Regions from separate parts of the Bradyrhizobium sp. 147 genome, predicted to be linked through region 3. Evidence: predicted binding sites of a transcription regulator. Region 3 holds the regulator's gene; each other region holds the start of a gene.
The links. Region 3 encodes LexA, which represses DNA repair genes until DNA is damaged. Its sites were predicted from a motif close to TGTTCNNNNTGTGTTCNG; they were not measured.
Positions count from the first base shown of each region.

Region 1: the regulator LexA is predicted to act here: its motif matches at 3,226-3,243, upstream of IVA87_RS31780 (ribonuclease T2).
Region 2: the regulator LexA is predicted to act here: its motif matches at 3,350-3,367, upstream of IVA87_RS06365 (DUF3072 domain-containing protein).

Region 1 covers NZ_JADPKL010000135.1:141,689-149,387, forward strand. Annotated here, with positions in the region: gene uvrC (excinuclease ABC subunit UvrC) at 1-14, opposite strand, end outside; gene IVA87_RS31765 (outer membrane protein) at 264-887, shown strand; gene IVA87_RS31770 (cold-shock protein) at 958-1,173, opposite strand; gene rlmJ (23S rRNA (adenine(2030)-N(6))-methyltransferase RlmJ) at 1,425-2,285, opposite strand; gene IVA87_RS31780 (ribonuclease T2) at 2,475-3,179, opposite strand; gene IVA87_RS31785 (hypothetical protein) at 3,297-3,758, opposite strand; gene IVA87_RS31790 (hypothetical protein) at 3,943-4,248, shown strand; gene IVA87_RS31795 (DUF3617 family protein) at 4,292-4,822, shown strand; gene IVA87_RS31800 (ATP-binding protein) at 4,887-6,275, opposite strand; gene IVA87_RS31805 (response regulator transcription factor) at 6,302-7,033, opposite strand; gene IVA87_RS31810 (MarR family transcriptional regulator) at 7,030-7,572, opposite strand.
Region 2 covers NZ_JADPKL010000024.1:166,289-173,987, forward strand. Annotated here, with positions in the region: gene IVA87_RS06345 (hypothetical protein) at 52-264, shown strand; gene IVA87_RS06350 (Do family serine endopeptidase) at 522-2,063, shown strand; gene IVA87_RS06355 (hypothetical protein) at 2,339-2,701, shown strand; gene IVA87_RS06360 (DUF6496 domain-containing protein) at 2,708-3,028, opposite strand; gene IVA87_RS06365 (DUF3072 domain-containing protein) at 3,119-3,313, opposite strand; gene IVA87_RS06370 (hypothetical protein) at 3,429-3,650, shown strand; gene IVA87_RS06375 (hypothetical protein) at 3,668-3,835, shown strand; gene IVA87_RS06380 (hypothetical protein) at 4,053-4,295, opposite strand; gene IVA87_RS06385 (hypothetical protein) at 4,390-4,647, opposite strand; gene IVA87_RS06390 (hypothetical protein) at 4,788-5,009, shown strand; gene IVA87_RS06395 (HWE histidine kinase domain-containing protein) at 5,100-6,587, opposite strand; gene IVA87_RS06400 (HAMP domain-containing protein) at 6,601-7,699, opposite strand, start outside.
Region 3 covers NZ_JADPKL010000099.1:34,899-42,597, forward strand. Annotated here, with positions in the region: gene IVA87_RS25970 (glutamine--tRNA ligase/YqeY domain fusion protein) at 1-535, shown strand, start outside; gene IVA87_RS25975 (SgcJ/EcaC family oxidoreductase) at 543-929, shown strand; gene IVA87_RS25980 (DUF2171 domain-containing protein) at 1,019-1,252, shown strand; partial or broken gene IVA87_RS25985 (ComEC/Rec2 family competence protein) at 1,347-3,624, shown strand; gene IVA87_RS25990 (hypothetical protein) at 3,764-4,198, opposite strand; gene lexA (transcriptional repressor LexA) at 4,766-5,467, opposite strand; gene glp (gephyrin-like molybdotransferase Glp) at 5,645-6,856, opposite strand; gene IVA87_RS26005 (hypothetical protein) at 7,078-7,284, opposite strand; gene IVA87_RS26010 (HAD family phosphatase) at 7,443-7,699, opposite strand, start outside.

The sequences.
Region 1 (7,699 bases), on a different contig from region 3:
GAATCGTGAACCATGGTGCGAATTTAGGGGCTGGGGGTGCCGATTTGAAGTTCCGGCCGTGGCGCACGCACAGGATGGCGGGCGCAGTTCCCGGTAACGCTTGGTTAAGCCTGTTAATAGCGCGGTAACCCGGCTTAACAGCCCTTTAACTTAAAGCTCTCGATAAATCTTACGCGAAAAAGTGGTGGTTCCGTAACCATGCGGTCTGGCTTTGCGCGGCGGCGCAGGCATCGCGGGGGCGGTAGTTTGCGTTGGAGTGTGTGATGAAGGGGCTCGTTGTGGGCGCAGCCGCGTTGGTTGCTGCCGGCTGGACAGCTTCGGCAGGGGCCGCCGATCTCAGTTACGGGCAGCGTGCGCCCTATACGGTCAATCAGCCGCTCAATGCGTACAGCTGGGCCGGTCCTTATCTAGGCGGCAACGTCGGCTATGAATGGGGTTCGGTCGACAACAATCCCTCAAAGCCTTCCGGCTTCGTCGGCGGCGTGCAGGCCGGCTATAATTTCCAGAACGGCCCTTGGGTGTTTGGCGTCGAGGGCGACATTCAGGCCGCCGGTGCCGACGATACCTTCGCGCCGTGGAAGTTCTCCAATCCGTGGTTCGGCACCCTGCGCGGCCGCGCCGGCTATGCCTTCAGCAATGTGCTGTTCTACGGCACCGCTGGCCTCGCTTTCGGCGAACTGCGGGCGCAGACCTTCGGCTGGACAGAATCGCACACCACCGCTGGCTGGACCGTCGGTGCCGGCGCGGAAGTCGGCCTTGCGCCGAACTGGACCGCCAAGCTCGAATACCTCTACATCGATCTGTCGACGAGTCAGTTCGCAATTACGGGCGTGTCAAACGGCTATAGCGCCAGCGTTGTCCGCGCAGGCGTGAACTATCACTTCTGATAGCTGAAGAAGAAAAGACCGGACCAACCTCCCGGCCGCTAGCGGCCGGGATTTTTTTAAGCCAGGCTCGCTAGGAGAGGATGACCAAATTGACCGCCTTCGGTCCCTTCCCCTTCTTGTCCGGTTCGACTTCGAAAGTAATACGCTGTCCTTCGGCAAGGTCCTTCAGTCCCGCCCGCTCTACGGCGGTGATGTGAACGAAGACGTCGCGGCCGCCGTCGTCCGGCTTGATGAAGCCGTAGCCGCGCTCGCCGTTGAAGAACTTGACCGTTCCCGTCATGGCCATCGGGAAACTCCCCCTCATTGCTCCTCCGCCGCGGCGCAGACTCGCGTCACGACATGACCGGACCTTACGAAGCCCGGGAGCTGGCCATCCTTGGGCGGACCTCATAGGTCCGGCCGGATCTTTCTTGGGCCTTCACTCCGCCGCAACCATTCGCGGAAGCGGAACGTAAAGCCAGTCACGGAAACAGCATAATACGGTTCGTCGCAGATTGACTACCGTTCCTGCATATTTTTCCCAAGAATGCCGGAGTGTTACGGCCTCGGCACCTCCAATCGGAATCTGGCAGCGCCGCCCTGGCCGAGCGGCATTTCGAGCTCGGGCAGGATGGTCTTGAGCTCACCGTGCAGCGTGTAGGGCGGGTTGACGATGAGGAGACCCGTGGAGGTGAGGGCCGCGCCATCGAGCTGCGGCGCCACACTGAATTCGAGGCGCAGGCATTTTCCGGGCGGCTTTGCTGCGGCTGCGAGCCGGGCCACCGTTTGCGCCAGCGTGTCGGTGGCGCGCCGGTTCTTGGCCGGATACCAGATGACGTAGATACCGGTCGGCCATTTCGCGAACGCCGCTGAGAAGGCCTCGCCAAGCCGCTCGAACTCGTCCTTGGCCTCGAACGGCGGGTCGATCAGCACGAGGCCGCGCCGCTCCTTCGGCGGCACGAAGGCGGGCAGTGCCATCCAGCCGTCGAGATCGACCACGCGAGCCTGCTCGTCGCGGCGCAGCACGTCGATCAGCGCTTTCCGCGCCTTCGGCTCGAGCTCGCAGGCGACGAGGCGGTCCTGCGGCCTGAGCAGGCCGCGCGCGATCAGTGGCGAGCCGGGATAGGCTTTGAGCTCGCCCTTCGGATTGAAGGCGCGGACGATGTCAAGATAGGGCTTGGTCAGCGCCGCGGTCTCGTTCGACAGGCGCGCCTGCATCAGCCGCGCGATGCCGGTCAGCCACTCGCCGCCACGGCGCGCCTCGTTGCTGTCGAGGTCGTAGAGGCCGGCGCCGGCATGGGTGTCGATGACGCGGAACGCCGCCGGCTTGTCCTGCAAATAAGTGAGGATGCGCGCCAGCACGATGTGCTTGATGACGTCGGCGAAGCTGCCGGCATGGAAGGCGTGACGGTAGTTCATGACGGAGAGTTACGACATCGCGAGGCGAAAGTAACGGCCGTCATTTCGGGGCGGTGCGCCAGCACCGAACCCGGAATCCATTTCTTTGAGAACGCGGACAGATGCATTCCGGGCTCGCGCTTCCGCCTTCGCTCTTCGGGCTGCGGCGGACAAGCCGCGCGCCCCGGAATGACGATCCGAGGGCTCGCTCTACCCACCCCTGATCGGCGGCATCGTCACCTGCTCGCGGCGGCAGGTGCGGCGCTCGAGCTCGTCGCAGGCGCGGAATTGCAGGTCCTTGCTGAGGCAGATGCGGACCTCGGACAGCCGTGTCCGGTTGCAGGTGACCGAGATGGCGGCATTGCTGAGGCCGGGATTGGCCTTGATAAAAGCGTCCTCGACCTCCGCCGGCGCCACGGTCTTGGCCTGCGACAGATCGAGATATTCGGCCGGGATCTTGATCGCGGCGCGCGCTTTGCGGATCGTTTCGAAATAGCTGCGGCTCTCGAGCCCGGAGCAGGTGCCGTGCTTGTCCCATTCGTTGAAGATCAGGCCCGGCGCCGGCATCAAGTCGAGCATCGAGGAAACGATGCCGCGGTTCAGCCGCGGTGCCGGCCGCTGGCAATATTCGGGGAAGCCGTTTTCATATTGCGGCCACAGGCCATGCACCACGAAGGCGTAGGGCCGCCCGCTGCACTGCATCTGTGAACGGCCGCTGCGCTCGGCCGCTTCCTCGCAGAAGGAGGGCGACCATGACAGCGACAGCACATAGAAATCGAACTCGCCCGGCGCGTTTTGCCGCTTGTCCTGGGCCTTTGCGCCACCGGCGAACGAAGCCAAGCCTGCGGCAAGGATCAGGGGAAGGGTCAGCGAGATCACCAGGCGGGAGAACGAATGCAATCTGGAATGAAACATGGCGACGCCCCTCAACTAGACTGTGCAATGAAGCCTAGCAGGCGATAAGAACATTTCAAGAACAAAATTCGGGCCACCGCCGTTCGGTCGCCGGATCGGCCCGAAGGGCCCTTGAAATCAGGGCTTGGCGGCGCGGCAGGCCGGATTGTAGGCCCAGTTACGGTCGACTCCGACGACGCACCATTCGACACCATTGCCGTAGCCGGCAAAGCCGCCATCCTCGATAATCGAGAAATGCACCTTGCGCACCTTGCCGTCATTGAGCATGGCGTCGCCGGTGCAATAGCGGCGCGGAATGTTGTCGGACTGCCAGGGCCGGAAGGCGGTCTCGCGAACGGCGGAGAAGCCGGTGATCTTCAACGAGGAATTCCAGAACGAGCTTTCCTTCTCCCAGAACTGGGTGGCGATCGTCGGCAGCGCCTTGTCGCAATCGGCGACGGCGCCGTCGTAACGTGGCCCACTCAGCCAGAAATTCGTCTCGAGCGGATTGGCGGCCCTGGCCTCACCGAGCGGCAGCGCCCCGAACGTGAGGCCGAGCACGGCGGCAAAGCGGAGCGATTTCAGGGAGGGGGCGCGCATGGGCAATCCGGACTGCTGGGTCTTGCGAAGATGGGACCGTGCCGCGAAGGCTCGGCGGGGTCAAGTGCAGCGCGGCAACACTTCGCCAGGAGTTGACCACAACGTCGCGCTCGGCATGGCTTCCGTTCTTTCCACTTCCATCGCAGCACCGTAAACTGGCGGCCAGCCAATTGGAGTGACGGGAATGCGAATCATTGCGGCCGCGGGTCTTCTCGCCAGCCTGGTTGTCTCGGGTATGATGGCGAGCCAGTCGGCGCGCGCCGATATCCTTCCAGTGCCGCCGTTCAAGGGCAACGACACCGGCGGCATCATCGCCTATTCGATGGCGACCCAGGTCGATGCCCGGCAGGTCGCGGTCGATCACTGCGCGCGCTACGGCAAGGTCGCCAAATTTCTCGCGGTGCAGGCCTACGAGGGCGGCTACATCTCGTTCTCCTGCCGCTGGGTGCCCTATGGCGCCGCCGACCAGCCGATCCGAACGCTGTACTGAACCGCGGTCGTAACGCCGCAATCTCTCAGCCGGGAGCTCCCAGATGACGCGCAAACTCGCTTTGCTCGGCTCGGCCGCCTGTCTCGTGTTGTCGGCAGGCAGCGCCAGCGCCGACGATCTGCCGCTGCGCAAGGCCGGCCTTTGGGAAATGAAGCTGGTCACGACCGGCTCGCCCGTGCCCGAGATGACCATGCAGCACTGCACCGACGAGACCGTCGACAAGGAGATGAGCAACAACGTCTCCCCGATGGCCAAGCAGATCTGCGCCAAGCAGGAGATCAAGAAGACCGCGACCGGCTATGTCAGCGATTCCGAGTGCAACGTCGCCGGCGTCAGCACGACCTCGCATGCCGAGATATCAGGCGATTTCAACTCGGCCTATACGGTGAAGACCTCCTCGCATGCGCAAGGCGGCGTCGCCGGCACGGCAGGGCGCGATAGCACCATGACGCTCGAAGCGAAATGGCTCGGGGCCTGCAAGCCGGACCAGAAGCCCGGCGACATCGTGATGCCAGGCGGCTTCAAGATGAACGTGCGCGACGTGGATAAGCTGAAGGCACTGCTGCCGAAGTAGCGAGATCGTAGCCGGAAAACCGGTGTGCTCCCTCGCCCCGTTCTTACGGGAGAGGCAAGAGCAGTTACACCGGTATTCTCACGCTCGCCCTCAATCCTCCCATCGGGCTGTCGCCGAGCGTGATGTCGCCGCCGTGCGAGCGGGCGATGTCGCGGGCGATCGCGAGACCAAGGCCCGTGCCGCCTTCGTCCTGGTTGCGGGCGTTGTCCAGCCGCAGGAACGGCTTGAACACCTCTTCGCGCAAATGCGCGGGAATGCCCGGCCCGTCGTCGTCGATCGTGACCGTGAGATAGCGGTGATCGCGCTGGCCGGTGATGGCGATGGCCTTGCCGTAGCGCGCGGCGTTGGTGACGAGGTTGGCAAGGCAGCGCTTGAACGAGGCCGGCTTCACGGTCACCACTGGCAGGCCGTGGAACGCCACGGTCGCGGTGTGGCCGTGCCGTTCGGCGTCGCTGCGCAGCTCTTCCAGGGCCTGGGCCATATCGGTCGGCTGCGATTGCTCGCCGGAATCGCCGCGGGCAAAGGCAAGGTAATCCTCCAGCATCATCGACATCTCGTCGACGTCCTTGCGCATGCCCTCGAGCTCCGGACTATCGCCGATCAGCGCCAGCTCGAGCTTGAAGCGGGTCAGGATGGTGCGCAGGTCATGGCTGACGCCAGCCAGCATTGCGGTGCGCTGCTCCATCGTGCGCTCGATGCGCGATTTCATCTCGAGGAAGGCGACGGAGGCGCGCCGCACCTCGCGCGCGCCTCTGGGGCGGAAATTCGGCGCCTCGCGGCCTTTGCCGAAGCTCTCGGCGGCATCGGCGAGCCGCAGGATCGGCTTGATCTGGTTGCGCAGGAACAGCACCGCGACGATCAGCAGGATCGAGGACGTGCCGACCATCCAGAACAGGAAGATTTCCGAGTTCGAGGCATAGGCGGCGCTGCGCTGGGCAAACACGCGCATCACGGCATCGTCGAGCTGGATGCGGATCTCGACGAGATTGGAGCGGCCGACCGTGTCGATCCAGAACGAACGCCCGATCTGGCGGCCGAGCTGCACCGACAGGGTCTGGTCGAGTAGCGAGAAGAACGGCTTCGGTCCTGGCGGCGGCATGTCCCCGGCGGGCAGGAAATCGACGACGAGGCCGAGCCGCTGCTGGGCGATGCGGCGGATCTGGTCGCGGTCCTTGTCCTGCGGATAGCCCTTGTAGACGTCGATCAGCGCGGCGATGTCCTGCACCACCGCCGCGGACAGGCGGCGAGTCACCGTGTTCCAGTGCCGCTCCATGAACACGAAGGCGACGACCGATTGCAGGATCACCATCGGCACGATCATGATCAGCAGCGCGCGCGCATAGAGGCCGGTCGGCATCCAGCCCTTGAATGCGTTGCCCATCCAGCCATTGGCGGCGGAGACGCGGTCGGCGGCGCTCTTCAGAAGCGTCAGGCCCGTATCGATCGTGCTCATCGGTGGCGCTTCACTGCTCTATGGCTTTAAGGCAAGGCCACCAGCCGGTAGCCGATGCCGCGCACCGCCTGGAGGAACAGCGGATTGGCGGGATCGGTCTCGATCTTGCGCCTGAGGCGGTTGATCTGAACGTCCACGGCGCGCTCGTTGACGCTGCCGTTGCCGGTCAGCGCGCTGCGCGGCACGGTTTCGCCCGGCGTCTCCGAGAGGATGCGCAGCATCTCGCGCTCACGGTCAGTGAGGTGAATGACCTCATCGCCCTGGCGCAGCTCGCCGCGATCGAGATGGTAGACGTAGGGTCCGAAAGCGATCTTCTCCACGGTCGCGGCCTGCGGCGGCGGCGCGGCGCGCTTCAGGATGTTGTTGATGCGCAGCGCGAGCTCGCGCGGCTCGAACGGTTTTGCGACATAGTCGTCGGCGCCGATCTGCAGGCCCTCGATGCGCGCTTCTGCCTCGTGCCGTGCCGTCAGCATCACGATCGGCACCGAGGACGAGGTGCGGATGAAACGGGCAAGGTCGAAGCCGGTCTCGCCGGGCATCATGACGTCGAGGATCAAGAGATCGAAATGCAAGCCCATGAGCTTGGCGCGCGCATCGCTGGCGCTGGCGGCGGTCGAGACGCGGTAGCCTTCGCTGGCGAGAAAGCGCGACAGCAGATCGCGGATGCGGCGGTCGTCATCGACCAGCAGCAGATGCGGGGCATCGTCGGCGGGTTGCACCGGCGGGCGGGCGAGCGTGGCAGCGAGCGGCACGGTCACTCCTTGGCGTCGTGGTTGACGGAAGCGAAGATCGTCTCGAGCACCTTGTCCGGATCGTCGCGATCAATCATCGCGCGCAGGAAGCGCTTGACGGTCTCGGCATCCTGCGGACCCATTTCGGCAAGCGCCTTGTTGATCCGCGTGGTCTGCAGCCCGGCAAGCTTCTGCACCAGCGCTTCGCCCTTCGGCGTCGCATAGAGCAGGCGCTGGCGACGGTCATTGTCGCCGGTCTTCTGCACGATATAGCCCTCGTCGAGAAGCTGCTTGAGCACGCGGCCAAGCGATTGCTTTGTGATGCGCAGGACGTCGAGGAGGTCGGCGACCTTGAGGCCGGGGTAGCGATAGACGAAGTGCATGACCCGGTGATGGGCACGGCCGAAGCCGAAGGCCTCCAGCTCCTGGTCGGGATCGCCGACGAAATCGCGATAGGCGAAGAACAGCAGCTCGATGATATCCCAGCGCAAATTGTTTCCATCGCCTGCGGCCGGCCGAGGCTCGGCGGCGTCTTGAGACGGACTCGCGAAATTTATGTCAGGCATATTGACGTATCTTAGGTTCAATGTTACAAAACGATTGGCCCGCACGAAATTTTAGATCGTATCGCGACGGGCGGCGTCGAAGCGGGGACGGCGGAAACAGCCGGACAGGCGACGACGGCCGGAGCAG
Region 2 (7,699 bases), on a different contig from region 3:
GGCCTGACGCAAATCGGGGCAATAAGCCCTGGGAATGCGAGGGAGGGTCTCATGGAGAACGTACGTCGCTACCGGGCGCTCGCGTCCCTCTGTCGTCAGCAGGCAGCCTATAGGCCGCTCCAGAACTGGGAGCTTCTCGGCCAAGCCGAACATTTCGAATATCTCGCGGAAGTCGAGCTCAAGGCGCATTTCGACGCGTGCAATGCACAAGGCGGCGAGGACGCCCCGGAAGCCGTGGCCTGGAAGTCACCTGCCGCGGCGTGACGGTGGCGGGCCGGCTCGGCTCAATGTCGGCGCGGGCGACCGACAGGCCGACCGTGCGGATCGAGAGCCCGGCCGACATGTCTTGCCAGATCGGGCGCTGAAGCTTCGCGCAGACCGCATCGTCTTCGTTGATCGTCTCGCCGCGCTGGCCGGTCCCCAAATCTTTGCCAAGATTTAATCGCGTGGACGGGACGCCGTAAGGTGGCAACGACCATGTTGGGCGCAAGGCGACAGCTGCTCAACATGGACATCTCGACATGAACGATCGCGTCAATTCCGACATCACCACCTCCCGCAAGATCCTGAGAACGCGCAGGCTCGCGCTGCTCGGCACCGTGGCCGCGCTTGGCGCGGCCGTGCTGGCGGCTGCTCCCGGCGCTTTGCCGTTCGGGATAACCTCCTTCGCCGCGCCGGCGCAGGCCGCCGAAACGGCTGCGACCCCGCCGGGCTTCGGCGATCTCGTGGCCAAGGTCAAACCCGCCGTCATCTCGGTGCGGGTCAGAATTGACCAGAGCAACGACAAGGGCGCGATGCTGCAACAGAACCGGATGGATTCGGACGAAGACTCGCCGCTCGACCAGTTCTCGCGGCAGTTCGGTTTCCGCTTTCCGGGTGGCATGAACGGCATGCCGCGTCAGCGCCGCCAAATGATCACGGGCGAAGGCTCCGGCTTCTTCATCTCCGCCGACGGTTATGCCGTAACTAACAACCATGTCGTCGATCACGCCGAGTCCGTGCAGGTGACCATGGACGACGGCACGACCTATACCGCGAAGGTCGTCGGCACAGATCCGAAGACCGATCTCGCGCTGATCAAGGTCGAGGGCAAGAAAGATTTTCCGTTCGTCAAATTCTCCGACCAGAAGCCGCGCATCGGCGATTGGGTCGTTGCGGTCGGCAATCCATTCGGCCTCGGCGGCACCGTCACCGCGGGTATCGTCTCGGCCAGCGGCCGCGACATCGGCAATGGTCCCTATGACGACTTCATCCAGATCGACGCGCCGATCAACAAGGGCAATTCGGGTGGTCCGGCTTTCGATATGAGCGGCAACGTGATCGGCGTGAACACCGCGATCTTCTCGCCCTCAGGCGGCTCGGTCGGTATCGGCTTCGATATTCCGGCCACGACCGCAAAGCTCGTGGTGGCGCAATTGAAGGACAAGGGCGCAGTCACCCGCGGCTGGCTCGGCGTGCAGGTGCAGCCGGTGACGCCGGATATTGCCGACAGCCTTGGCCTCAAGGAGGCGCGCGGGGCGATCGTCGACAATCCGCAACCCGCCAGCCCGGCGGCGAAGGCCGGCATTGAGGCGGGCGACGTTATCACCGCGGTCAACGGCACGGCGGTCAAGGATTCCCGCGATCTCGCCCGCACCATCGCCACCCTGGCGCCCGGCAGCTCAGTCAAGCTCGACGTCTTCCACAAGGGCGAAAGCAAGACTGTGACGCTGGCGCTCGGCGAGCTGCCGAACGAACGGCAGGCGCAGGGCAAGGCCTATGACGGCAAGGTGCCGCCGGGCGCCGGCACGCCGCGCCTTGGGCTTGGTCTGGCTCCCGCCGGCGATGTGCAGGGCGCCGGCCGGGAGGGTGTCGTCGTCACGGAGGTTGATCCGGAAGGACCGGCGGCGCAGCGCGGCATCCAGACCGGAGACGTCATCCTCAATGTCGGTGGCAAGGCTGTCAGCAATGTCGCCGAAGTCCGTTCGGAGCTGGCGCAGGCCAAATCGTCCGGCAAGCGCAGCGTGCTGTTGCAGGTCAGAAGCGCGGATGCCACCCGATTCGTCGCGGTGCCACTGGCGTAAGGCGAGCTTGGATCGCTTCAATCCAAAAAGGCGGCCTTCCGGCCGCCTTTCGCATTCGTATCCAAGACCCCCCACGGGCCACCGATAACATTCTCGTTAACGGCAGGGTGGGTGACCCGGTTCGTCCGAAAAAGCCGTGTTCGGCCATCAGACTTTCTGGCCGCGCATCTGCTCGGCGGCAATGAAGCCGTGAATCGGGTTTGCGAGCGTGGAACTTCGAACCCCCCGACCGCTTTGTGGAACTGGCCGGTGGTTCGCATTTGATCGGTGCCGACATGGATCGATTGAAGCTCTCGCTGATAAGTACGCTGCTCGTCGCGTGGTTCATCCTGCCGGCAGGAAACGCGCTCGGGCGCGACGATGGCCGCTATGCGAACTCGCCCCTGAAGCCATGGTTCGACAGCCTGCGCAGCCACCTCGGTCCGTGCTGCTCGGATGCGGACGGCTTTGCCGTCTCCGATCCCGATTGGGAATCGCACAACGGGCATTACCGTGTTCGGCTGGACGGGCAATGGGTCGAGGTGCCGGATGAAGCCGTCATCACCGAGCCGAACCGCGCCGGCCGCACCATGGTGTGGCCGGTGAAGACTGCGTTCGGGATTTCGATCCGCTGCTTCATGCCGGGCAGCATGATCTGACCGAGGTCAGCGCGACCGCTTGGTGGATTTGCGCTTTGACGATGCCCGGGAAGATTTCTTGGAAGATTTCTTGGAAGATTTCTTGGCAGATTTCTTGGACGTCTTCTTCTTGGACGTCTTCCGCTTGGAGGCCTTCTTCGGGACTTTCTTGCCCTTCTTGCGTGCCTTCGACAGTCCGATCGCAATCGCTTGCTTGCGGCTCTTCACGCGTCCGCCGCGACCGCCACGTCCGCTCTTCGCGGTACCTTTCTTGTAACGCCGCATCTCGCTTTCGACATCGCTGCCGGAGCTGCGCGAGTAGCGGCGCTTCTTTGCCTTACGTGCCATGCCTTTTCTCCCTTGGCCGAGGAAGAACCGTCGGACACCGGCATGGTTCCGAACAGCACGCCTGCAATGTTCCCGGCGGTGAAGCCAGCCTTAGAACGAATTCGCCAGTTCGATCTCCGCCTCCAGCACCTGGATGCGCCGCGCAGCCTCGGCGAAGGAGAGATCCCGCGCATATTGTGTCGGCTGATACGCTTCTTCGCTCAGCCGCTTCAATCTCAGTCCCTGCGCCCGTGTCATCTGCTCACTAAGAAAAACCCTGGCGTCGTATTTGGCCTGAACCTGCATGTAGCTCCTCCGGTTTGAAAACATGATTTGACTATATGTTCTTATTTTGTTCTAACAAGCCATGGACAACAGAATTAACGAAATTCGGCGTAAAATCAGCGCCTTGAGGTTGGAAATGGCCGAGGTCGAGGCGTCTGTGCGCGATCTCGTCAACGGCGATTGCGACTGCACCGAACGAACTCTGGCGCAGATCGATCTGCGCCGGAAAATCAACCTGCTGATCGATGAATGGAAGGCGGCTGGGGGCGGTGACGTCCTGCCTGACGTCCGCGGCCAGATGCGTCTTCGCTCCGTGAAGAATGTCGACAAGGCGGCGCGCGTGTTGGCCGGTCACTAAGCGTGCGCGCAAGCGACATGCTGCCGATTGTCGATGCCCTCGGACACCTAACGGGCCGCGCTGTGCGGGCCGTGCCGGACGAAATCTGCGGCAACGTTCCTTCGTCCGACGTGATGACGCGCCGGCGCGTGACCGCGATGTTGCGCGAGGCTTTATGCGGCGATCGCTATGCCTGGAAGAGGTGAAGCGGGCCGGCGGCGATACGCTGGTCAGCGCGCCGACCTGTGGCGCTAAAGTAGTAGCGGTTTTCCGAGAAGATGATGCTCAAACAACAATCTGAAGCGCAATGACGGTTCATCCAATCTCATTGCGCTTTATGGCGCGAGGGACTGGATGAATCGTCATCGTGCTTTGGTGAAGGCCCCGCGCTGAACGCGGGACTCTCACGTTACCGCGCAGAGCTCACTTGGTGTTGCTCATGCCACCCTTGTTCGTCATCGTGCCGCCCTGGTCGGAGCCGGGGCCAGAGCCGCCTTGACCGGAGGGATCGGCACCCTTGGAGGACTTGGTGTTCGCGCCCGTGGTCTGCGACGATGACATTGAGGATCCATGTTTGGCCTTGTGCGACTTCGCCTGCGCGGCGAACGGCGCGGCAGCGAGGCCGGTTGCCAACATTGCGGCGAAGGCGAGCTTGACTGTTTTCATATGGAGGAACTCCCTGAGTTAAATTGACGCAGGCGGCCAACTGCCGTTCCTCGCAGGAGTTCCCGACAAAGCTTCCCCTAGGGTCACGCGCGCTTCAAGATTGCTTGTTCTCTTCCAGGATGAACACGATGCCCGTGAGCGTCGCGCCGATCGCGAAGGTCGTCCCCAGTGTGAGAGCGAACCCAAGAGCGGCTTGGCTTCCGCCATGACTCAGCAGATTGGCGACGGCTGGATTGGACAGAATGAGTGTGAGGCTGAAGGCGAGGCCGAGGGCTGCACCCATCATCGCATGTGTCATCAGCTTGATGAGGCCGGTGGGAGAGACCAGGCCCGACGACTTCTTCGCGCGCATGGAACTATGTCCCGATTTGGCCCGCAAACGCGCGCAATAGTCATTGGTTCCATCTGGATGAAGGAATTTTCATCGCCAGCTTCATCCGACGTTCATGCCCGGCTTGCGAACATGAGCGCCATCAACACGGGACATTGGATATGGGCAAGGTAGTCTTTCTGTACCGCTCGCTGGCCTATCGCAACGCGGCCGCAGACATCTTGCGCAAGGCGCGCAAGCTCCCGCGCGGCGCGGAGCGAAGCGCGGCCCGGCGCTACGCGAAGGCGTTGCGTGATCTCGCTCGAACGGAAGCTTGGCTCGAAGGACGCATCGCGCGCGACCCAAGGACGGAGCAGCGCATGACGAACACGGCGTCCGGCTAAAGCTCTCCGTTCCGATTGAGGGAAGCTCTCGATTCTTGGCTTGACGCGTTTTCTTGACGCGAACCGGTCACCACTTCGCTGGAAAACGCTCTAACCGGATGCGCGCTGCAACTCGGCCGCCGCGGCGGCATCAAATTTGCTCGGTGCCGTCGCCGCCGGCTTGCGTGTCAAGGGTACCTCGAGGCGGCACAACAGTCCCTCAGCGCGCCAATCGAATTTCGCCTGTCCGCCGAGCTGGGACTCGACGCTCGCGAGCAGGCTCCGCGTTCCGAAGCCTCGGGATTTCGGCGTCCTGACGAGCGGGCCGCCAGTTTCCTCCCAGGTCAGCGTGAGGAGCTCGTCATCGACCTGCCACCCGATCATGAGCCGCCCGGATCGCGTCGAAAGCGCGCCATATTTTGCCGAGTTGGTGAAAAGCTCGTGCAGAGCGAGCGCGAGTGTCTGGGCAGTCGTCGGCAGCAATTGAACCTCGGGGCCCGCCAACCTGATCTGGCCACTCGGCGAGTAGGGTGCCAGCTCCTCGTCGATCAGCTTGGAGAGCTCGGCTCCCTGCCAGCTCGACAGCGACAGGATGGTGTGCACGCGCGCGAGCGCATTGATGCGTCCCTCGACGGCATTGACATAGGCCTTGACCTCGTCGGCACGGGTGAGGCGCACGATCGATTGCGCCAATGCCAGCGCGTTCTTGGCGCGATGATCGACTTCCCGCGCGAGAAGGTTCTGCTGCTCTTCGGCGCGCTTGCGTTCGGTAATGTCCACCGTAACGCCGCTCACCCGCACCACGCGGCTGCTATGGTCGACCGTTGCGGCCGCTGTGCCGACGCACCAGCGTACCTCACCATCGGGCCGCACAATGCGGAACTCCGTTTCATAGGAGCGCGTGCCGCTGTTGAACTCGGCGATCGCCTTGCGCAACTGATCGACGTCATCGGGATGCAACAGCGCCTGAACGTTGGCCGGGTTGACCTCGAAGCTCTCCGGGCTAACCCCAAAGATGCGATATTGTCCCTCGTCCCACATCCAGTCGCCGGTGATCCAGTCCCAATCCCAAGACCCCATCTTGCCGGCGGCGATTGCCATGCTGCGCCGCTGCTCGCTCTCGCGAAGCTTGGCGGTGGAATTCTCCAGCTCGGCGGTGCGTGCGCGGACGCGGTCCTCGAGCTCCTGATTCAGTCGTTCGAGCTCGCGGGTCTTACGATAGAGTTCGGCGAACACCTTGATCTTGGCGCGCAGCACCTCCGGCACGACAGGCACCGGAACGTAGTCGACGGCGCCCATCTCGTAGCCCCGCAACCGGTCGATGTCGCTCACCTGAATGGCAGAGATGAAGATCATTGCGGTCTTCTGGAAGCGCGGATGCTCGCGGATCATCGCGGCGAGCTCGAAGCCGTCGAGTTCGGGCATGCAGACGTCGACCAGGATGACCGCGATCTCGGTCTTGAGCAGAACCTCCAGCGCCTCGCGGCCGGACGAGGCGATCACGAGATTCTCGCCGAGATCTTTCAGGATCACCTCATAGGCGAGCAGCTTGGCCGGCTGGTCGTCGACGAGCAGGATGTTGACCTTTTCGTGGTCCATTCGCGGATCCAACTCAGCGGTGCAGCCACATGCGGATCGCAAGCAGCAATTGATCGGTGTTGACGGGTTTGGCGAGATAGTCGGACGCGCCGGCCTCCAGGCATTTCTCCCGATCACCCTTCATCGCCTTGGCGGTCAGCGCGATGATCGGCAATCGCGCGAAGGCCGGGTTCTCGCGGATCACACCCATGGTCTGATAGCCATCCATCTGCGGCATCATGATGTCCATCAGCACGATGGCGATTTCCGGATTGGATTCGACCAGCGCGACCGCCTCGCTGCCGGTCGTGGCCGTCAACACCTTCATGCCGCGCCGTTCCAACACGCTCGACAGCGCGAAGATGTTACGGGCGTCGTCGTCGACGAGCAGGGCCGTCTTGCCGATCAGGTCCTCGTCGGAACTGTTCAGCTTCTCCAGCATGCGCTGCTTCTCGACCGGCAGTTCCGTGATGACACGGTGCAGGAACAGTGCGGTCTCGTCGAGCAGGCGCTCCGGCGATTCCACGCCCTTGACCACGATGCTGCGCGCCATGGTGTGGAGTTCTGCATCCTCCTCCGCCGAGAGCTCGCGGCCGGTGAACACCACGACCGGGATGTTCGACAGCGCCTCGTCATTGCGGATCTCGTCGAGCACCTCGAAGCCGCTCATGTCGGGCAGCCGCAGGTCGAGCACCACGCAATCGCAAGGCTGCTCGCGCAGCGTCGAGAGAGCGCCGGCGCCGGTGTCGGTAACCACGATCTCGATGTCGTCGTGGTGCAGCAGCTCGCGGATCGAGAGTTGTTCGGCCTCGTTGTCCTCGACTATCAGGAGTCGTTTGCGCCGCGGCCGCGCATATTCCTTGATCTGCGTCAGCGCGGCGGAGACGCCTTCCGTCGTCGTCGGCTTGTTGACGAAGGAGAAGGCCCCCCGCGCCAGCGCGTGCTGGCGGTCCTCGTCGAGCGTGATGATCTGGACGGGAATGTGGCGGGTGAGCGGATTGTGCTTGAGCTGGCTCAGCACCGTCCAGCCCAGCATGTCGGGCAGGAACACGTCCAGGGAGACCGCCGTCGGCTGGTACTGTTTGGCGAGCTCCAGCGCTTCGGCGCCGCGGGCCGCAACCAGGACCTTGAAG
Region 3 (7,699 bases):
CAAGATCAGCTTCGGCCGCGAGCTCTATATCGAGCGCGACGACTTCATGGAGAACCCGCCGAAGAAATTCTTCCGCTTGTCGCCAGGCAACGAGGTGCGCCTGCGCTATGCCTATTTCGTCAAGTGCACCGGCGTGATCAAGAACGACGCAGGCGAGGTGGTGGAGCTGCGCTGCACCTACGATCCCGCGACCAAGGGCGGCAACGCGCCCGATGGGCGCAAGGTCAAGGCGACGATGCACTGGCTGCCGGCAGCGACGTCGAAGCCTGCTGAAATCCGCATCTATCACCAGCTGTTCTCCAATCCGAGCCCGGACGCCTCGAATTTCGCGGCCGATCTCAACCCTCAGTCGCTGGAGATCCTGTCCGATGCGCGGATCGAGGCATCGGTCGCGGAGAGCAATTCGACCGAGCCGATGCAGTTCGAGCGCCAGGGCTATTTCGTGCGCGACAAGGACTCGACGCCGGGCAAGCCGGTGTTTTCGCGCACCATCGGTCTGCGCGACACGTTTGCAAAGGAAGTCGCGAAAGGTTGAGGCACCCATGAGCAACGAAACCGACGCCATCGTTTCCGCCATCATCGCGAAATGGTGCGCCGGCTTCGCGACGCTTGATGCAGCCGCGCTGTCCTCGCTCTATGCGAGCAACGCGTTCTTCTTCGGCTCCAACCCGAAACTCTACCGGGGCAGGGACGGCGTTGCGGACTATTTCAACGGCCTGCCGCGATGGCGCAAGCCGAGTGCGATGTTTTCCGAGGTGCATGCCGCGCAGGCAGGTCCTGACCTGATCAACATGGCGGCAACCGTCTCGTTCGATCTCGCCGGCGAGCGTCCTGATCTCGTCGTCAAGATGAGCTGGGTCCTCATCCGCGAGGACGGCGCGTGGAAGATCGTCAACCACCATGCCTCGTCAAAGGAACCGCTGATCTGACGAGCGGGCGGCACACGGCATCGTCATTTTCGCGTGGGAAACGAACGCGCGCCTCTGACGTTGGGGTGAATCCAAACGAGGGTCCATCCATGCAGAACATCGCAGAACATATGGAAATCATCGGCGCCGATGGCGTCCATATCGGCACCGTCGATCGCGTTGAGGGCAACCGCATCAAGCTGACCAAGAAGGACAGCGGCGAGGGCCGCCACAAGGGCCACCATCATTTCATCGATAAGGGTCTCGTTGCCGACGTCGAAGGCAACAAGGTCCGCCTCTCGGCCAAGGCCTCGGTCGCCGTGACCATGGAAGAGGAAAAGTAGGGGCGTCCAAGTTCGTTCCTGATCCGTACCGCTATTCGCACAGCCGCACGTTCCGGTAGCCTCTGCACCTATGGCGTATCGTAAGGTGCAGGAAATGGCGGAGCTTGGCCGGCCAGTGCGCTCCCAGGGAGTTGCCGGAACGTGGCCGGTTGGCCGCGCCGCGCCCGCTGGCGGCTTTGCGCCGGCGGGCTTTGGCGTCTGGCCCGCGATCGTCGAGACGGCGCGCGAATGGGTGCGTGCCGAGGCCGGCGCCGGCCGGCTGCTGCCGTGGGTGCCGGTCGCCTTCAGGCGGCATCGCGCTCTATTTCGCTGCCGATCAGGAGCCGGTGCTGTGGGTCGTTGCCGCGACCGCCATCGCGCTCATGCTCGGCGCCGTCCTGTTGCGGCGGAGTCGGCTGTTCGCGCCCGCGATCATGATCGCGGCGGTCGCGGCTGGCTTTGCCATGGCGACCTGGAAGACGGCGCGCATTGCCCATACGGTGCTGGCCAAGCCACTCTATTCGGTATTGCTGTCGGGCTACGTCGAGACCCGCGACATCCGCGAGCGCACGGATCGCTTCGTGCTGCGCGTCACCGCCACGGAGGCGCAGCGCAGCGACGTCAGGCTCGAGCGCGTCCGCCTCTCGGTGCGCAAGGGGATGGCACCGCAGGTCGGCAGTTTCGTGCAGCTGAAGGCGCGCTTGATGCCGCCGATCTCTCCCGTGCGCCCGGGCAGCTACGATTTCTCCCGCGACATGTTCTTTCAAGGCATCGGCGCCTCTGGTTTTGCAATGGGCGCGATTACGGTGGCAGCCCCGCCGGAGACCGGCGGCTTGCGGCTGCGCTACGCAGCCTTCATGCAGGGCTTGCGTGATGCGATCGATGCACGCATCCGTGCGACGCTCGAGGGCGACAACCGTGCGATCGCGACCGCGCTGCTCACCGGGCGGCGCGATGCCATCACCACGCCCGTCAACGACGCCATGTTCATCTCGGGGCTTGGGCCATGTGCTGTCGATCTCCGGCTATCACATGGCGGTCGTCGCCGGTGTCGTGTTCTTCGCGGTGCGCGCCCTGCTGGCCTTGATCCCGGGGCTGGCGGCGGGCTTCGCTATCAAGAAATGGTCAGCGGCCGCCGCGCTGGTGACGGCTGCGTTCTACCTGCTGCTGTCAGGCGCGGAGGTCGCCACGCAACGCTCGTTCTTCATGACGGCAGTGGTGCTGATCGCGGTCATGGTCGATCGCCGCGCCATCACCTTCCGCACGTTGGCGGTGGCGGCACTGATCGTGCTCGCGGTCGCGCCGGAAGCGCTGGTGCATCCGAGCTTTCAAATGTCGTTCGCCGCAACGCTCGGGCTCGTGGCGCTGGTGCAGATCGGCATGCCGAACCTGTTTGCCTCGCCCGATCATTCCGCGACGGCGCGCATCGCGCTTTGGGGCGGCCGCGAGATCGCGATGCTATTCCTGGCCTCGCTGATCGCAGGACTTGCGACCACGCCCTATGCCGCCTTCCACTTCCATCGCGTCACGCCGTTCGGCGTGCTCGCCAATCTCGGCGCGATGCCGGTGGTCTCGGCACTGGTGATGCCGGCGGGCCTGTTCGGCCTGCTCGCGGCTCCCTTTGGGCTTGACGGTGTGTTCTGGTGGCTGATGGGGATCGGCATCGACTGGATGGTCGCGGTGTCGCGCTGGGTTGCGGCGCTGCCCGGTGCAGTCGGCCGGATCCCTGCGTTCGGCACCGCGCCGTTGATCGCGGCAAGCCTCGGGATCATCGTGATGGGTCTGTTGCGCACGCCCTTGCGCTGGTCCGGTGCCTTGGTGCTGCTGGCTTCCATCGCGTGGGGGCTGTCGGTGCGGCAGCCCGATATCCTGATTGCCGGGGACGGCGCCAGCGTCGCGGTGCGGGGCAGGGACGGGCAGTTGCATGTGATCCGGGCGAGCAAGGATGGCTTTCTGCTCAAACAGTGGTTAGCTGCCGACGCCGATCCGCGCGATGCCGGGAGTAGCTCGCTGGCTGACGGCGTGTCGTGCGATGAGTCCGGCTGTGTGACGCCGCTTGCCGACGGTCGGCTGGTCGCGCTTTCCCTGCGCATCGATGCGCTGGCTGAGGATTGCAGTCGTGCCGCGCTGGTGGTCACGACGCGCCCCGCGCCGCCCGATTGCGCGGCGATGGTGGTCGACCGGCAACGTCTCGCCAGCCAAGGCGCGCTGGCATTGACGCAGCGTGGTGACGGCTTTGCGATTCAGGCGGTGAGAGCAAGAGGCACAAGCCGTCCCTGGCTGCCGGCCGGCGCCGGCGAGGGTGATTTCGACGGCAGCCTTGTGCCGAGGACGGCCGCGGCCCGCAACCGGATGCAACGCCGGCGGAGACCGACCTGCAGGTCGACGATTAGGCGCCGGACGATTAAAAACAAACGCGAAGAGTAGGTCCGGGTCCGACCGGACGTTCCGCAGCATTAAATCTTACCATCTCGCCGGCCTCGGCCGGCGATGGCAATTTCAATCCTGGCCCGACCCCGCGGGCGGGGCGGCTCAGCCAATCGGCAAGCGCGTGATCGTCGACCGGCTATCGGCGACGATCTGCGGCTTGTGCTCGCGCTCGCTGACCGGCTGCGTCACCGGCAATTGCAGCACGGTTGCGCGCTGGCCTTCGACGAGCTGCGTCACCAGCACGTATTTGCCGTCGGGGAATTCGATCGCGTCATGATGGCGGTCGGGTATGTGCGGATCGATCTTGCCGAACTTGCCGACGCGGGAGTTGATGGTGCGCGTCCAGATCCAGCGATTATCGTAACGGACGTTGTCGGCGAAGGCGAGCTCCGTTCCCGGCAGCAGGCAGACGGCCACGGTCGGATCGGCCGCGGAAGCAAAGCCGCGCGTTGAGGTGCCGCGGAACGTTGTCGACACGATCGTCTCGCCGACTTCGGCGGGGCGAGATGCAACGGCATGCAGGCTGTAGTCACACATCGGGTGCTCCTCATTCGAAGATAGCAACCCGCGCCTCCTTCGGAGGCGCAAGCCTCTATCAGAGTGGAAGCACGTAACGCTCTGCTCCGTTGTAGGCAAATCTGCGGCTGGCGTTGCCGGACGCGATCACATTATCTTTCCCGAAGCCATAGGAACAAAGCTCGCTTCAGTGCATTCGGCGGATGCGAGCGCCCGTGGCCTACGGGCGCCGACCAGGGGAATGTGGCCAGCTTCGCCGTGGCTGTCGGTCGATGGCAGTTCGGGCGTTGCGGAAATGCTCGCTCCCTGCGTGCGCTGACTTGCGTGCGTGGTGCTGCAATCGAGTTGCGAATGCTTGCGCGGCCGATCAAGCGATCAGCACGCTGCGAAGGCGCTTAAGGCGATCCTGCACATCGTAATCTCCTAAGATCTCTTCACAAGCGATGAGTGCTTGGGGCCGCATGCCGAGGATGGAGCGCCGGAGAGAGGGGCCGGATAATCTGCGCAAGACCAAAAGACTATCCAGCTGGAGCGGACCGTCGTCCGCTCCAATCGGAATCATTGGTATCGAATGACCGCTAGCTCGTCTCAGTACTTGCGGTACAGCCCGATCAGCTTGCCCTGAATCTTCACCCGGTTCGGCGGCAGGATGCGCACCTCATAGGCGGCATTGGCGGGCTCGAGCGCGATCGACGCCCCCCGGCGGCGGAAGCGCTTGAGCGTCGCTTCCTCGTCGTCGATCAGGGCCACCACGATGTCGCCGGTATCGGCGCTCTCGTTACGCTGGATCAGCGCCATGTCGCCATCGAGAATGCCAGCTTCGACCATCGAATCGCCGCGCACTTCGAGTGCGTAGTGCTCGCCTGAGCCGAGCATGTCGGGCGGCACGCTGATGGTGTGACTGCGGGTCTGCAACGCTTCGATCGGCGTGCCGGCCGCGATGCGACCCATCACGGGCACCGCAACGGGACGCTCGCCCTCGTCTGCGGAAGAACTGGAGCTCGCGCGCACCTTGCCGAGATTGCCCTCGATGACGCTCGGCGTGAAGCCGCGGCGGCTGCCGGCGGCGGCCTGGAGCTCGGGCAGCTTGATCACCTCGATGGCGCGGGCGCGGTTGGGCAGGCGGCGGATGAAGCCGCGCTCCTCGAGCGCAGTGATCAGGCGATGGATGCCCGATTTCGAGCGCAGGTCGAGCGCATCCTTCATCTCATCGAAGGAGGGCGGCACGCCGCTTTCCTTCAGACGTTCGCTGATGAACCGCAGAAGCTCGTATTGTTTGCGCGTTAACATCTCGACCAAAGTCCCCCGGTTGATGTCGTTCGATTCCGAGACGCTGAATTGGAGCGGTAGACCGCTACATGCTCGAAACAAATCATGAACGGACACTATATGTTCCATATGTGTTCCGCAACTGCTTAATTTACCGTGAACGCGGCAAAGTTCGCGGAACGCGTGTAGTGGATGCGTTCAGACGGGCAGGCGCAGCACCTCGCAAGGCGAGCCGGCCTCTGCCTTCGGAGCGAACGGTGCGCGGACGAGAAGTGCCTGTGCTGCAGCGAGATTCGCAAGCAGCGAGGAATCCTGGTGATCGACGGGAAGGGCCACCAGCGTGCCGTCGTCGCGCGTCTCCAGATGTGCGCGCAGATAGTCCGCGCGCATATCGTTTGCGTCCACATCGCGGCCGAGCACGGCGCGCTCTTGTCGGTGATGAATCACGGATCGTCCCGACAAGGCGCGAATCAGCGGCACCAGGAACAGGAAGGCGCACACGTAGGATGACACGGGATTACCCGGCAGGCCGATCACGCGCATCGCGCCGAGCCGCCCATGCATCATCGGCTTGCCCGGGCGCATCGCGATCTTCCAGAACGCCATCGCGACGCCTTCGTCCCTCAGCGCCTGCTGGACCAGATCGTGGTCGCCGACCGACGCGCCGCCGCTCGTGACCAGGATCTCGGCGCCGCTCTCGCGGGCGCGGCGGATGCCGGCAGTGGTGGCCTCCAGCGTATCGGCGACAATGCCAAGGTCGATGGTATCGGCCCCCTCGCTGCGGGCGAGCGCGTGCAGGGCGTAGCCGTTGGAATAGACGATCTGGCCGCGACCGGGCGTGGTTCCCGGCATTACCAGTTCGTCGCCGGTGGCGAGGATCGCGACCTTCGGACGGCGGCAGACGGCAAGCTGCGGATGATTCATGGCGGCGGCGAGTGCGAGATCGCGCTCGGTGAGACGGGTTCCCTTGCGCAGGAGCAGGTCGCCTTCGGAGAAGTCGACGCCCGCGGGGCGGATGTGGCGGCCGGCAATGGCGGCTTCCTTGATCGTGATGCGCTTGCCGTCCGCAACCGTGTCCTCCTGGATCACGACTGCGTCGGCACCGTTGGGAATGACGCCGCCGGTGAAGATCCGCACGGCTTCGCCGGGGCCCAGCGTTCCCGCGAATGGACGACCCGCCGCCACCTCGCCAATCAAGGTGAGCGCACTATCGAGCTTTGTTGCATCGCTCGCGCGCACCGCGTAGCCGTCCATCGCCGACATTGCTTCCGGCGGCTGTGTGCGCAGCGCCGCGACATCGCGTGCGAGCACGCGATGATAGGCCTCGTTGAGGGAAACCATCGCTTCAGGCAGCGGCTCCGCACCTGCCAGCACCGCGGCAAGCGCGTCAGAAACCGGCATCAAGGCCAAGGGCGGAAACTCCTGCTGAGCATATCGGCAATGGGCGGCGAAAGTTCTAGCCGAGTGCAGGCGTGAGGCAAAGGCGCCGACAGGATGATTTATCCTGCGTGATCTCCGTCATGAAGAATCGTGCGCAGACCGGTCACGGCATGATCCGGAAGGCGAGACAGACCGGTACGAGGATAGCCATGGCGAGGACGACAAGGATGAGCGCCACGGCCAGCATCGGATCAACTCTGCGTCTGTTCGCCCGAACTGACGCCGGCTGTCACGTCCGGAGCTTTGGGGCTTTGATCCTTGTCCGGCAGCGGATCGGCCTGCGACTTTAGGTCGGCGGCCTTGCTGATCAGCTTGGCGGAGAGGCGCGAATCCGAGGTGGTCTTGGCGAATTCGAGCAGCAAGGAGGCTTGCTTTGTGAGGTAGGCTTTGCCCAGCACGAGAATAAGTCCGATGTAGACGTCCCAACGGACTCATAGAGTCCGGAGGGAGGTATTCCGTTCCCGGAACTCTGTACAAAAATGTACAAAGTGAATTGGTCCCTACCCGAGCGGATTTGGGTGCCCGGAACCCGACCCGATCCGGTCGGCATCGGTGGTCAAATTCCCAACCCTAGCAAGGCCTTGCCGACATCACCGGGCGAGGTGACATGCACCGCCGTCAGTCCACGCGCTCGCGCCCCCTCGATGTTCTCGGCAAGGTCGTCGAAGAAGACGATTCGGCTGGCTGGCAGGCCGATCGCCGCCACGACATGATCGAACGCCTCTGCATCCGGTTTGCGCAGGCCGATGCTGGACGACAGATAGAGCTCGCGGAAATGCCCGAGCACCCCGGCATATTCCTTCGAGAAATAGT